Regions from separate parts of the Brevibacillus sp. genome, predicted to be linked through region 2. Evidence: riboswitches for the same ligand, from Rfam matches in the RefSeq annotation. Region 2 holds a riboswitch; the other holds the start of a gene.

Region 1 (7,366 bases), on a different contig from region 2:
TAGTGGCGAACGAGTTGCAGCTCGGATACCTCTGGCAATTCAGCAGGGGTTTCACGAATGAGGTGCTTTGGCAAAAGGCTTGCGACCTCTACTTCCGGTACATCCAATGCCGGCAGATTGTAGCCCACACGGCCCGGTTTGCTCATTTCAAAAATCAGTGCTTTCTCCTGGTCGTTACGCACGTGTGATCGCCTCCAATTCAGCCGCCAATGTGTCGATTTCTTCCTTGGTCCGAAGCTCGGTTACTGCGAGCAAGGTATGGCCTGCAAATTCTGGGTAATCCAGCCCCAGATCGTAGCCGCCGATGATTCCTGCCTGGAGCAGTTGCTTGTTGGCTTCTGCTACTGGCTTGGACAGCTTGACCACGAACTCGTTGAAGAACGGGGAAGTAAATACGACTTCCAGCCCTTTGGCTTGCAGGGCTTGCTTCGCGTAATGCGCCTTTTGCAGGTTCATCATCGCCATTTCCTGTACGCCTTGTTTTCCGAGTCCAGTCAGGGTGATCGCAGCCGCCAGTGCCAACAGCGCCTGGTTGGAGCAAATGTTCGAAGTCGCTTTTTCACGACGGATATGCTGTTCACGAGCTTGCAGCGTCAGTACGAAACCGCGCTTGCCGTTCTCGTCTTTCGTTTGCCCGACGATGCGTCCTGGCATTTTGCGCATCAGCTTGCTCGTCGTCGCAAAATATCCGCAGTGCGGTCCGCCAAACGATGCCGGGATACCGAACGGTTGCATGTCGCCTACTACGATGTCAGCGCCCAGTTTGCCTGGCGCTTCCAATACGCCCAGTGCAAGCGGGTTGGAAGAAACGACGAACAGGGCGCCTTTGCCATGAGCAATCGGCTCAACTGCTGCCAAGTCTTCCACGTTTCCGAAGAAGTTAGGATATTGCACGATCACAGCCGCTGTGTTTTCGTCAATCAGCGCTTCCAGAGCTTGTGTGTCGGTTACGCCATCGCTGTTGATGCCGACTTCAACCAGTTCTACGCCTTGACCGTACGCGTATGTTTTCAGAACGCCGCGCGCTTCCGGATGCACCGCGCGGGAAACGATGACGCGCTTTTTGCCAGTGTGACCAGCCGCCATCATAGCCGCTTCTGCCAAGGAAGTCGCTCCGTCGTACATGGAGGAGTTCGCTACTTCCATTCCTGTCAGTTCACACACCATTGTCTGAAATTCAAAAATCGCTTGCAGCTCGCCTTGGCTGATTTCAGGCTGGTAAGGCGTATAAGCCGTGAAAAATTCTCCGCGGAGCAGCATGTGGTTGACTGTGCTTGGCGCATAGTGCTGATAAACGCCAGCACCCAAAAAGTTGACGTGTGTGCTGAAGTTGACGTTTTTGTTAGCCAGGCGAGTGAAGTATTTGACCAGATCAGGCTCGGACAGAGCTTCTGGAATGTTCAGCGCACCTTTGAAACGCACCTCTTCCGGAATGTCTGCAAACAGTTCTTCTACACTGGAAATGCCCAGAGTTTCGAGCATTTCGCGCTTGTCCTGATCAGTTTGGGGCAGGTAGCGGTATTTCACGAACGTTGTCCTCCTCAAATAGGATGTATTGTGGGCTTATGCTTGGTTATTTCGCACGTTTATAAAAAGGAGCGGCAACAACAACAGCTTTCAGTCGTTTTCCGCGAATTTCCACTTCAACCTCTGTGCCAATCGCCGTGTGCTCGCTTTTGACCAGGGCCAGACCAACGTTTTTCTTCAAGGTCGGGGATTGTGTCCCTGTGGTCACTTCTCCTACCAGCTCTTCTCCGACATAGACCGGATAGTGCGTGCGCGGAATGCCGCGATCGATCATCTCGATCCCTACCAGCTTGCGAGGCGCGCCGTTTTCTTTTTGCGCTTTCAACACCTCTTGGCCGATGAACGGCACTGCTTTATCTACCTTCACCGCGAAGCCGATACCCGCTTCGATCGGTGTAATGTCCTTGCTCAGTTCCTGACCGTACAGTGGCAGCTTGGCTTCAAAGCGCAGCGTGTCACGCGCCCCCAGTCCGCAAGCAACCAGACCGTCTTCTTTGCCTGCTTCAAGCAGGGCGTCCCACAGCTCTGCCGCACGATCCGCAGCCAGGTAAATCTCGAAGCCATCTTCGCCCGTGTAGCCTGTACGGGATACCAATGCCGGAATACCGCTAACCTCTACATCGCGCTCAAAACGGAAAAAGCCGATTTGGGACAGATCCGTTTGGGTCAGCTTTTGCAAAATCGATTCAGCCAAAGGCCCCTGGATCGCAATCTGCGCCGTTTGCGGCGAGATATTTTCGATCGTGACGCCCGGAATCAGGTGCTCCTGCAGCCATGCATAGTCTTTGTCAATATTGCCAGCGTTGATGACAAGCAGGTAATGGTCGTCTGCGTATTTGTAAACGAGCAAATCGTCGACCGTACCGCCGTCCGGGTAGCAAAGCACGCTGTATTGAGCTTGTCCCACTGCCAGCTTGGAAACGTCGTTGGTTGTCACGCGCTGCAAGTATTCGAGCGCGCTCTCGCCTTTTACGTCCACCTCTCCCATGTGGGATACATCAAACAAACCTGCTTTCGTGCGAACAGCTTCATGCTCCTGACCAATGCTGGAAAACTGTACAGGCAGCTCCCAACCGCCGAAGTCGATTGTTTTGGCGCCGTATTTTGCATAGGAATCAAACAGTGGCGTTCTTTTCAGATTGGACATGTGTGGCACCTCCTAAAGGCAGATAGTCGGCATTTTTCCCCATGAAAAAACAGAGGCGAAAAAACGGGTACACCAAAAGAAAGGTGCCCATTTCTCCTCCTCTGTCCTTGGTACCTGAGAGTTACCTTGCCAATCAAGCTCGGCGGGGATCACCGGGCTTGCAAGTTTCCCCTTTGGTGGCTCGACATGCGAGCTCTCTCCAGAGTTGCGTCCAGTAGAGGTTCTTTTGCCTGAGAGATTCACCGTTACCGGCTTGCTCCTTCGGCGCTGCAGTGGTTCACGCAGTCTCTCCCTGCTACTATCATTCGCGTTGGTTAGATGGTCATACATAAGTTTTTGCTATGATTTCCATACTAATGAACGAACTTCCTCTATATCCTACCATGAGAGTCGACAGTTGAAAATATGCAAATTAACAGTCAGATCAAGAAATACTTAACAAAGTGATGAACATTACCCATAATGTTAAGTTTTTTATTAAAACGCATGAAAGTTATGGCAGAGCTGTGTAAAGGAGTAACGTATATGCCGAATGTTCCTGTTTCATTTGACACGAGCTGGATATCGCCGCTGACCGAGCGGCTGCACGAAGATGGTCCATGGGACAAGTGGGAGCTGTTCAAGCTGGCGCTGGAAGCAGAAGAAGCGATGGCGGTTCGCGAGTTCGATTCTTTGCAATGCCTGAACTACTTGCCGCTGCTCTCGCCTTTTCCCCATCAGCTCCAGACGGCGGAACGCGTGCTGAATGACATGCGCGGCCGCGCGATTCTCGCGGATGAAGTCGGATTGGGCAAGACCATCGAGGCAGGGTTGATCATGAAAGAATACATGGTCAGAGGCTTGGCGAAAAAAATTCTCGTCCTCGTTCCCGCCTCTCTCGTCATTCAGTGGACAAAAGAACTGCAACAAAAATTCGGCATTCCTGCCGTCGCGCAAAAAAAAGAGTACATGTGGCGTCAGCACGAAGTCGTCGTCGCTTCCATCGACACGGCCAAACGCGACCCGCATCGCCGCCATGTGCTCGATATCGACTACGACATGCTCATTATCGACGAAGCGCACAAGCTCAAAAACAAGCGAACCCGAAACTATCAATTCGTGAAGGAAATTCGCAAAAAATACTGTTTGCTGCTCACCGCCACCCCTATCCAGAACGAGATGGACGAGCTGTACAACCTGATCAATTTGCTCAAACCGGGGCATCTGGGCCACTCGACGTCGTTTTCCACCAATTACGTCGAGGGAAAGCGCCAATCGAAAAACAGCGAAAAATTGCGCGAAGAAATCGAAAAGGTCATGATTCGCAACAAGCGAAGCGACGGCGGCATCCAGTTCACCAGCCGCCGCGTGCAGTCGATTCCCATCGAGCTGACGCAGGAGGAGATGGAGCTGTACGAGGGCGTCACGCGCTTTGTCCACGATCAGTACAAGACGGGAACCGGGCTGTTCAATTCGCTCGCTCTCATCACGCTCCAGCGCGAGGTTTGCTCCAGCAAGGAAGCCTCCTTCATGACGCTGTACAACATGCATCAACGCACCAGCGAGGAGTCTTTGCTGCGGGCGCAAATACTGGAACTGGTGGAGATGATCAAGCGGATCGAGACGCATTCCAAGGCCGCCAAAACGGTCGAGCTGATTCAGCAGATCAACGACAAAGTGATCGTTTTCACCGAATATCGGGCCACGCAAAATTACTTGCAAAAATATTTGCATGACCACGGAATTACCTCTGTGCCGTTTCGCGGCGGCTTCAAGCGCAGCAAAAAAGACTGGATGACCGATCTGTTTCAAAACCGCGCACAAGTGCTGATCGCGACAGAAGCAGGCGGCGAAGGGATCAACCTGCAATTTTGCAATCAGGTGATCAACTACGACATGCCTTGGAACCCGATGCGTGTCGAACAGCGAATCGGCCGCGTTCACCGTCTCGGGCAAAAGCGGGATGTGCACATTTACAATCTGTCCACGGTCGGGACGATCGAAGAACATATTCTCAAACTGCTGTACGAAAAAATCGATCTGTTTGAAATGGTCATCGGCGAACTCGATGATATCGTCGAACGCCTCAACCTGAGTTCCTCGCTGGAAGAAAACTTGACGCAAATTATTATGGACTCCGCATCCACGCGCGAAATGGCTTTGAAGCTGGACAACATGGGGCACGCGATTCGCGCAAGCCGCCAGCCGCACGTCGCCCCTGCTCTCTCGGAAGCCGCCGAGCAGTAGTCTGGATGCCCCCAACTAGCCAACAAGAAAAGAGGTTCCCTGATGCAAGCCAACCAGGTCAGGCAATTCGTAGAGCGCTATCTCGCGACTTTTTCTGCTCACATCGTCGAATCCCACCCCGACTACTTGACGGTCAAACTGCCTGTCGAGGTCGACAAAGATATCGGCAACCGGCCTTTTTACTGGAGCTGGGTCGACAAAATGAATCTGGCGTACCAGCCGCTCGTGCTCACCTTCGCCTTTCATCCCGACCGCATGCCGGATGGGCTGCGTGCCGAACACCTGCACCTCGGCGCCGGGCGCATGCAGCAAATTTTTGCCTCGGCGAAAAAGCACGGTCAATTCGTCTGCATGTACGAGCAAAATACCGCTTCGCTCCCCGCCACGGGCAAACGCCGTTCTACGCCGCTCGTTCCGTGGCTGGGCATCAATCTAAAAGTGTCGTTTCTGTGCGACAAGCGGCGCGATCTCATGCTCTACCTCGGGGTCAACCTGCACCAGCCGCGGGTCGTGCACGACTTTTCGACGTACTTGTTTCAGTTGCCGCTCTCCCCGGCCATCCCGGACTATTTCTATACGCTTGATCGGAAAATTTCCGTAGAGGATGCGCTCCAGATGGCTCGCCAGGAAGCCGAAGCGGTCATCGCCAAGGAAGACCAGGCGTGGGCTGCCGAGGCAAAAGCCCGCTTGGCGGAAGAACTGGACATTCTCGCCGCCTACTACGAAGAACTGGCGAAGCGGGAGCCGCAAGCAGAGCAGGCTGATGCGGACGACGAAGAAGCGGAAAAAGCCGAGGAGCCGCAAACAGCGCAAGCCATCGTTCCCCTCCCGCAAACGGAAGCTCCTCCTGTCGCGGAGCCTGTTGTCGAAGCAACGCAAACCATTGACGAATACCGCTCATCTGGCGGACGAATCCTCGACTTTTTACGTGCGAATGGCATTCAGGTGACACCACGGGAAGAAATCAATCAGGAAGAGTGGAAAAAAAGCACGCCGGAAGAAGAAAAACAGCGGCGAATGGACGAGCTGCGCTGGCAGTATGAACCCCGCATCGAGGTTCACTTCATTAACGGCGGGCTGTTTTACTTGCACTCGAACCCGCCTGTTCAAAAGCTTTCTGGCGCAAAAACAGTGCGCCATCTTCCCGCAAACGGGCGAATCATGTAAAAGATCAACGAGAAGTAGTGTGAGAGGAGTGACAAGTTGCAACAAATCTTTTTGTCATAGCTGGTTACAATAGGAATAGGATAGCCAGCGCAAAAGGTGGTGCATGTTTGTGACCAGACGATTTCTGCCCTTTCTCGGGGTCCTCTTGTCTTTCGTATTGATCTCCTGGCCCGTTCATGCCGAGGAGCAAGGCGGCTGGGAAAAAGCGTTTCAGGCTCAAATCCAGACCTGGATGAAAGAGCTCGCAAGCCGTGATCCGCAATTCAAAGAGTGGCAAAAAGCTGATACAGAAGTACAGACGCTCGGCCCGAACCAGCATCAATGGCTGGTCAGCATCAAAAAAGCCGACAAGCAAGTAGGCTATCTGGTCGTCGGAGAAACAGTCGAATCGAATGTCCCGGAAAAATTCGTCTTGCTCGAATACGGCGTCGGGGAATACATTTTGTTCGACGATGCCTTCGCTCCCCGGGAAATTGCCGCTGAGCCAGTCTACGACGGATTCGCTTCCCACTGGCTGATTGCCCGCCAGTCTTCGGCGCAAATGGTGAACGCCAAAACAGGCGAAGCTTATCCCGCTTCGTTTGCAGCCAACGAACCAACCGTGCTGCAAAATCTGGTGCAGACAGGACAAAAACTGACCCAGACCCGCACTTTGCAATCGGCGCAGACAGACCCGTTCGACCAGATCGGCTGGTTCAACCAAATGCAACGCGGCAGCGCCGTTACGTGGTCAGAGCTGTGGCAACAGCAAAACAACGCGTCAGTTACCCTCACTGTTTCCTTGTACCACGCCCAGGTGCTGGCTCCTTACGCTGTCGGCTCGCTCCATTTGTGGAACGACCAATCTGCCTATGTGGGGGTCTGGGATGAAGGACTGCGCTTTATCCCTTACGTCTACGCTGACAAGATCGGCAAATTTTACGTATCCAGTCCGCAGGTGCGGCCGCCTCAAAGCTGACATATCGCTTCGTATGTATAAAAAAACAAGCTCCCCTGCCAGCGTGCAGAAGAGCTTGTTTTTTCGTTGTTTGCGCCGTCGGACGCCATTTTTTCGATCAGTGATGATCTGTTGGAGAAAGGCGTTCATGCACGGCGTGGAAAACTTCCGCGGCTGTCATGCCCTCCGCATTGATTATCGGCGCACCCGTAATCGTCTTGTTTTGATCGCCAAGAACGTTCACATCCTGGCCAGTGATCACGATCGCATCGACCACTTGCTGCCAGTTTCCCAAATCAACCACATCGTAGCCGTTATCGCACAGCATTTTGCGAATTTGAGAAAGGGAGTTTTCTACCGCT
Region 2 (7,366 bases):
AAATTTTGTTGCAGGGCGAGACGGGTGTAGGGAAAAGCATGATTGCGAAATACATCCACGCCAGGAGCAGTCGAGCCAACGAAATTTTTATGGAGTTGAACTGCGCGGCAATCCCGGGCCATCTGGTGGAGGCTGAGCTGTTTGGCTACGAGCCGGGTGCGTTTACGGGAGCGCTCAAGCAAGGCAAGGTCGGCATTTTGGAAAGCGCCCATCGCGGTACGCTTTTTCTCGACGAGATTGGCGATTTGCCGCTGGAGCTGCAAGTCAAGCTGTTGAAGGTCGTGGAGGAAAGCAAATTCATGCGCGTCGGCTCCACGCAAGTGCGACATGTAGATGTGCGGATCATCACGGCGACTCATCGGGATTTGGCTACGCTGGTGCGGGAAGGGTTGTTCCGCGAGGATTTGTACTATCGGCTGAACATCGTCACTTTCGAGGTTCCACCGCTGCGGCAGCGCCGGGAAGAGATTGTCCCGCTGCTTGAGTCCTATCTGGAAAAATTCAACGAAAAGTACAACGAGCAAAAAACGATGACGCTGGAGTGTTACGAGTGGCTGACCAACTACAGTTGGCCGGGGAACATCCGGGAGCTGGCGAACCTGGTCGAGCGGCTGGTTGTCACGACTTTTCACAACACGATTGACGTGGGAGATTTGCCCGGCTTTTTGCAACAGGTGTTTCCGCAAGCGGAGCCGACGTCGTTGCGCGATGCGGTGGCACGACTGGAGCGCAGCATGATCAGCCAAGCGATCCAGACGCACCGGACGACCAGACTGGCAGCAGAAGCGCTTGGGATCAGCCAAAGTGCGCTCGTCCAGAAGATGAAAAAGTGGCAGCTGCACATCGGCAGCGAACCGGAGTTGAACGAATAGGAAAACATCCCGCGAGCGCCTGACGCCATCGCGGGATGTTTGTTTTACTCATGCAGCCACATTCGTTCATGAATGTGGTTTTTGGTTGTGTCGCTTACCGCTTACGAGTTTTCGGCAATTTTGACCTGATCGACTTTCGCTTTGCGCAGCTTGTAAATCACCACGAGCATGATGAACCAGACAGGTGTGATGAACAAGGCAACGCGCGTGTCTTCAGCAAGTGCGAGCACGACGAGAATGAACGCGAGAAAAGCGAGAATCAAGTAATTGGCAAACGGATAGAGCGGCATTTTGAATTTGTTTTGCGCTGCCAGCTCTGGTCTTGTCTTGCGGTATTTCAGGTGGCAAATGACCGTAATGCCCCAGATGAACAGGAAGCAAACCGTCGAGACACTCGTGATCAGCGTGAAGACGCCTTCTGGCATGATGTAGTTCAATACAACGGCGATGAGAATGACGACGGTAGAGAAGAACAGGGCATTGGCAGGAACTTGGCGAGTCGTGAGCTTGGTCATGGCCGCAGGCGCGTTTTGTTCTCTGCCCAAAGAGTAGACCATTCGGCTTGTACTGAAGACGGCGCTGTTACATGCCGAAGCGGCGGAGGTCAGTACGACAAAGTTGACGATTCCCGCAGCGGCAGCAATTCCGATTGCGGCAAACACTTGCACGAACGGGCTTTCTGTCGGAACGATCGCACTCCATGGGTAGATGCTCATAATCACGATCAGCGCACCGACGTAGAACAGCAAGACGCGGATCGGAATGTTGTTGATCGCTTTTGGAATGACGCGCTCAGGATTTTCTGTCTCTCCGGCAGTCAGCCCGACCAGCTCAATGCCGACGAACGCGAAGACGACCATCTGGAACGAAAGTAAGAAGCCGTTGATTCCGTTCGGGAACATCCCGCCATGGCTCCACAAGTTCGTGAAGCTGGAAGCGCCGGAGTTGGTAGAGAAGCCTTTGACGATCATGACGATACCGACGACGATCAAGGCGAGAATCGCGATGACTTTTACCAGCGCGAACCAAAACTCCATTTCTCCGAACAGCTTCACGGTTGCCAAGTTCATGAAAAGTAAAATTACGAGGGCAATCAACCCCGGCATCCATTGCGGCACTCCCGGAAACCAATACTGTGTGTACAAGCCGACAGCCGTCAAATCGGCCATGGCAATCGAAATCCAGCAAAACCAATACGTCCAGCCTGTGACGAACGCAGCCATGTTTCCGAGGTAGTCTTTTACGAAGTCGACGAAGGAATGATAGTTCAGGTTGCTCAGGAGAAGTTCACCGAGCGAGCGCATGATCAAAAAGCAAATAATCCCAGTAATCAGGTACGCAAACAAAATGGATGGCCCGGCGAGGTGAATGGATTTTCCCGCACCCAGAAATAGTCCGGTACCAATGGCTCCACCGATTGCGATGAGTTGAACGTGTCTGTTTTTCAGACCTCTCGCCAATTTTTGTTGTTCCATGTGATCCCCCTCTTTCTCTCTGTCTGATTCTGCACAGTTACTTGGAAAGACAACTACTTGCTCGACGACTTTTTCTTCACAAAAGTTTATGGTTCTTTATAATTCTCATAGTAACATAGCTGTACAGAATAAATACATCATTAAGTTACTTCCAACGGAAAAAACGCTTACATTTTTCAGTGAGTCCTTATTTTTTGCTGTTTGCTTCCGGTTGCTCCCTCCTTGTTTGCCCGAGTGGGGATGTGGCTGTTCCCCTGAAAGCGCAGCGATTTCTAGCAGCAATCCTATTTTTCGCCAATAAAAAAAGGAACGGGAAAAATAGGCTGGTTCCTATTTTCCTCTGTCCTTTTACCTGAGAGTGTTTAACTCCTTTGGTGGCCAATGGCTCTCTCCAGAGATGCGTCCCATTGCGGTCCTTTTACCTGAGAGATTTGTCCTGGGGGTCAGGATTTGCTCCTTCGGTGCTAAACGGTAAGTTTAGTCTCTCCCACAATATTCATCCGCGATAGATATTCGCATGCGTTCTTTTGATAGTAAATTATTCCAAATAGCTTGTCAAACGAAAATTGCCAATTGACAGACTATTTTAAGCATAAAACATTTTTGACCGATTGAAGTCCAACAAACAAGGGAGATGGCAAGAATCAACAACAATTTGATTCGAAAACAAATCAATATGATGTATTTTGATTTGAAACATGATCGGTGATCGGATGAAAACGGTTGCTTTTTGTTCCGGGCAAAGCGAGAGTGAAAAATGTGACGAACATGTGAGAAAAGGTGGTTTCGCGAGCGGAAATCTACCATTTCGCCGGAAGCAAACGAGGTTGAGTGCAGCGAATTTTAAGGCTTTGGCACGGGAGTTGCTTTTAAGTGGCAGCACAGAGAAGGGAGAGAGTGACAACATGAACATTTCTACATTTGCTGCTGCGAACAAGCTGGTCACAGGCCGCGATTCGCTGGCATTGCTTGCAGAGGAAGTCGCCCGGCTGGGGGTGCAGCGTCCGCTGATCGTCACCGACCATATTTTGATTCAGGCCGGGGTGGTAGCGCAAGTCGAGGAGCTTTTGCCGATGAAGGCAGGCATCTTCCCGGACGTCAATCCGGAGCCGGAAATCGAAATCGTCGACCTGTGTGTCAGCATGATTCGCGCAGGAAGCTACGACGGGCTGATTGCGGTCGGCGGAGGAAGCGCGATCGACATTGCGAAAGCGGCTGCGGTCATGGCGACTAATGAGGGCAGCATCGAACAGTATTTTGGCACGAATCTGGTCAAGCAGCCGGGCTTGCCGCTGATCGCGATTCCGACCACAGCGGGAACAGGCTCGGAAGTGACCAATATCTCGATTTTGTCTGATACGAAGGAGCAAGTAAAAAAAGGAATTGTAAGCCCTTACTTGCTGCCGGATGTGGCTATCGTCTCGCCGATGATGACGCTGACGTGCCCGCCGAGTGTTACCGCTGCGAGCGGCGTGGATGCGTTGGTGCATGCAGTGGAAGCTTATATTTCCAAGTTTGCCTCCCCAGTCACGGACGCGCTGGCGATTGGCGCGATGAAGCTGATCGCCGTTCACCTGCCAAAAGCGTACGCGGCCCCGGACAACATCGAATCGCGCGAAGCCATGATTACAGCCGCGTTGATGGCGGGTCTTGCCTTCGGAAATGCAGGGGTAGGAGCTGTACATGCCCTGGCTTACCCGCTCGGCGGACGCTTCCACATGGCGCACGGCGTCAGCAACTCGCTGCTTTTGCCTTACGTGATGCGCACGAACAAGATCGCCTGCCTGGAAAAGTTGGGAGACATCGCCCAGGCGCTCGGAGAAAATACAACTGGCCTGAGCCTGGATGAAGCGGCGGAAAAAGCGATCGAAGCGATGACGCGTCTGTGCCGTTACGTGGAAATTCCCCAGTCGTTGCGCGAGTTCAACATCCCTGAGACAGCGCTTGCCGAGATGGCGGAAGAAGCGATGAAGCAGACCCGGCTTTTGAAAAACAATCCCCGCACCTTGCGGAAAAAAGACATAGAAGATATATATCGCGCAGCTTACTAAGAGGGGGATATCACATGAAGTGGAAGCAACGCAAAGATGGTGCAGAGACTCCGTATATTCCGGCTGGCCCGTTCAAAATTCGCCTGCCGTTCGTGCATTATCGTTTTGAATGGCCTGATTACTTGCAAGGATTGCTGATGTGCGCCGTCGATCTCGGCGCCATCACGTTGCTTGCCGATCACCTTGGCATGCCGTTTGAGGTCGGCTTGGCTGTCGTCATTTTAAATGGCTTCTTGTATTTGCTGCACCACTTGCTGGGCGATCCGGTCATTCCGGGCTGGATTACCCCTGCGATTCCGTTGATCGTGCTGTTTGTCGGGCAATTTCCCGAAGGGCCGGATCGGGTGTACGCCCTGATTGCCTTCCAGTTGACGCTCGGGCTGCTATCGATTATTTTGGGCGTCACCGGGCTTGCCAAACGGGTAGTCAACTTCGTGCCGAACGCGATCAAATCAGGCATTATCCTCGGCGCGGGGATTGGCGCGATCACCTCGATTTTTGAAAAAGGCGGGAAGTTCGACCTGTTCCCGTACACGATTGCGATTTGTATCGGTTTCTGCTTTTATCTCGTATTTTCCAAGCATTTTGAAGGATTGAAGCAAAAAGGCAAGCTGTGGGCGCTGCTCGGCAATTTGGGGATTTTGCCTGCGATTTTGTTGGCGGTATTCGTAGCGCCGATCTTCGGGGAAGCGAAGTGGCCGGACATTCAGTGGGGATTCAGCCAACCGGACTTCGCCACGCTCTGGTCGCAGTATACGGTTTTCGGCTTGGGGCTGCCGGCGCTGTCCTTTTTCATCACGGCGCTTCCTGCGGTGTTCGCGACTTACCTTGTCGTCTTTGGCGATGTGCTGAAAACGAAAGCGCTGTTATCCGAATCTGACCAGGTGCGTCTCGATGAAAAAGTCGACTACAATCCTGACCGGGCGCACATGATTTTTGGCGGACGCAACATGCTGATGAGCCTGATCGGACCAGATATTACGATGTGCGGCCCGATGTGGGCAGCGATGCAGGTCGTGGTCGTGGAGCGGTTCAAAAAAGGCAAGCAGGCGATGAACTCCTTTTTCGGGGGCGCAGGCTCTTTCCGCTGGGGAACGAATACAGGTCTGCTGCTGTTGCCGATCGTCAGCCTCGTTCAGCCGATTCTCGGTGTTGCAGTGGCATTGACCTTGCTCGTGCAAGGCTACGTCAGCGTGCGAATTGGCGTGATGCAGGCGCGCAGCCAGCGCGATTTGGGGATCGCCGGAGTCGTCGGAGCCATTCTGGTGATCAAAGGCGCAGCGATGGCTTTTGGCGCGGGAATTTTGCTGTGCGTTTTATTATATGGAAAAGATTGGTTGCGCGGAGAAAAAGAGAAATTGTTTACAGCCAATGAACAGGAGGAAAAAGCGGCGTGAAGCAACAAGAGTGGAACAAAGGGATTTACGTGAATGGAACATGGCTGACACTTGACAAGCGCATGATCGTGCAAAATCCGGCGACGCTCGCGACGATTGGCAGTGTGCCGGACGCAGGTGCGGAAGAAGCGAAGCAGGCAGTCGATGCCGCGCAAGCCGCTTTTGCAAGCTGGTCGAAAACGACGGCTTACGAGCGGGCCACTCTTCTGGAGCGCTGGCATCAGGCCATTGAAGCCAGACTCGATGAAATCGCCTACGTGATGACGATGGAGCAGGGCAAGCCGCTTGCAGAAGCGCGGGGCGAGGTGCAGTATGCCAACAGCTACATCAAATGGTACGCGGAAGAAGCGAAGCGGATTTACGGGGAGACGATCCCGTCGTCTGCCGTCTCCAAACGGATCATCGTCCAGAAGCAGCCTGTCGGTGTCGTGGCTGCGGTTACTCCGTGGAACTTTCCGGCGGCAATGATCGCGCGCAAGCTCGCTCCGGCGCTTGCCGCAGGCTGCACGGCCGTAGCCAAGCCAGCGGAACAGACGCCGTTGACGGCGCTGTTGCTGGCGGAATGCGCCGAGGAGGCTGGCATCCCCGCAGGTGTGATCAACATCGTCACTACTTCGCGGGCGGGAGAAGTGGTCGACGTCTGGATGGAAGATTCTCGCGTGAAAAAGCTGACGTTTACCGGATCGACGCCTGTGGGCAAGCTCTTGATGAAAAAAGCGGCGGACACCGTGAAAAAGCTGTCTCTGGAGCTGGGCGGTTTGGCGCCGTTTATCGTGGCAGAAGATGCGAATCTCGAAGCGGCTGTCAAAGGCTTGATCCAGTCCAAATTCCGAAACGCCGGGCAAACGTGCATTTGCGCCAACCGGATTTACGTGCACGAGGCTGTGAAAGAACCATTTTTGCAAAGGCTGACAGAAGCGGTCGCTGCGCTGCGCGTAGGTGTCGGCACAGAGGACCATGTCGAGATCGGCCCGCTGATTGATGACAGAGCGGTCAAAAAAGTCCGGCAGCAGGTAGACGACGCTATCTCCAAAGGGGCTGTGCTGCATGGCAATCCGGAGCTGGAAGGTGCGGTCGGCTATTTCTTGAAGCCTGTGGTGCTCTCGGAGGTCACAGACGAAATGCTCTGCATGCAAGAGGAGACGTTCGGGCCGATTGCTCCTGTCAGCACGTACTCCGACGACGCGGACGTCATCAGACGCGCGAATGCGACACCGTACGGACTGGCGGCTTACGTTTTCACCCAGTCGTTGACGCGGGCATTCATGTTCTCGGAAAATCTGGAATACGGCATTGTCGGGGTAAACGACGGGGGGCCATCTGTCGCGCAAGCACCGTTTGGCGGCATGAAGGAAAGCGGTCTCGGCCGGGAAGGCAGTCACCAAGGAATCGAAGAATATTTGGAGGTCAAATACATTTCGCTGCAACTGGTGTAACCAACAGATGGCAAAGTGAATAAACAAAGAGCACAGCGCGTGATATGCGGGCTGTGCTTTTTCTTTATTCCCTAGAAAATGAAATTAAGGGTTGACAGTGAGAACGATTTCCAGTAAATTTTGCATCAGGGAAAC

The links. A riboswitch is a leader RNA that binds a small molecule or an ion and turns the genes downstream of it on or off. The one in region 2 is predicted to bind glycine.
Region 1: another riboswitch for glycine. It lies ahead of gcvT (glycine cleavage system aminomethyltransferase GcvT); the one in region 2 lies ahead of DEP07_RS01565 (amino acid permease).

Annotation. Positions count from the first base shown of each region.
Region 1 is NZ_DOTK01000079.1:85,816-93,181, forward strand. Features, by position in the region: gene gcvPB (aminomethyl-transferring glycine dehydrogenase subunit GcvPB) at 1-182, opposite strand, end outside; gene gcvPA (aminomethyl-transferring glycine dehydrogenase subunit GcvPA) at 175-1,527, opposite strand; gene gcvT (glycine cleavage system aminomethyltransferase GcvT) at 1,574-2,674, opposite strand; glycine riboswitch at 2,766-2,882, opposite strand; glycine riboswitch at 2,883-2,979, opposite strand; gene DEP07_RS23745 (DEAD/DEAH box helicase) at 3,200-4,900, shown strand; gene DEP07_RS23750 (YqhG family protein) at 4,943-6,067, shown strand; gene DEP07_RS23755 (hypothetical protein) at 6,177-7,025, shown strand; gene DEP07_RS23760 (YkuS family protein) at 7,123-7,366, opposite strand, start outside.
Region 2 is NZ_DOTK01000006.1:10,914-18,279, forward strand. Features, by position in the region: gene DEP07_RS01560 (sigma-54 interaction domain-containing protein) at 1-872, shown strand, start outside; gene DEP07_RS01565 (amino acid permease) at 974-2,347, opposite strand; glycine riboswitch at 2,686-2,744, opposite strand; glycine riboswitch at 2,748-2,847, opposite strand; gene DEP07_RS01570 (iron-containing alcohol dehydrogenase) at 3,253-4,398, shown strand; gene DEP07_RS01575 (hypothetical protein) at 4,413-5,795, shown strand; gene DEP07_RS01580 (NAD-dependent succinate-semialdehyde dehydrogenase) at 5,792-7,231, shown strand.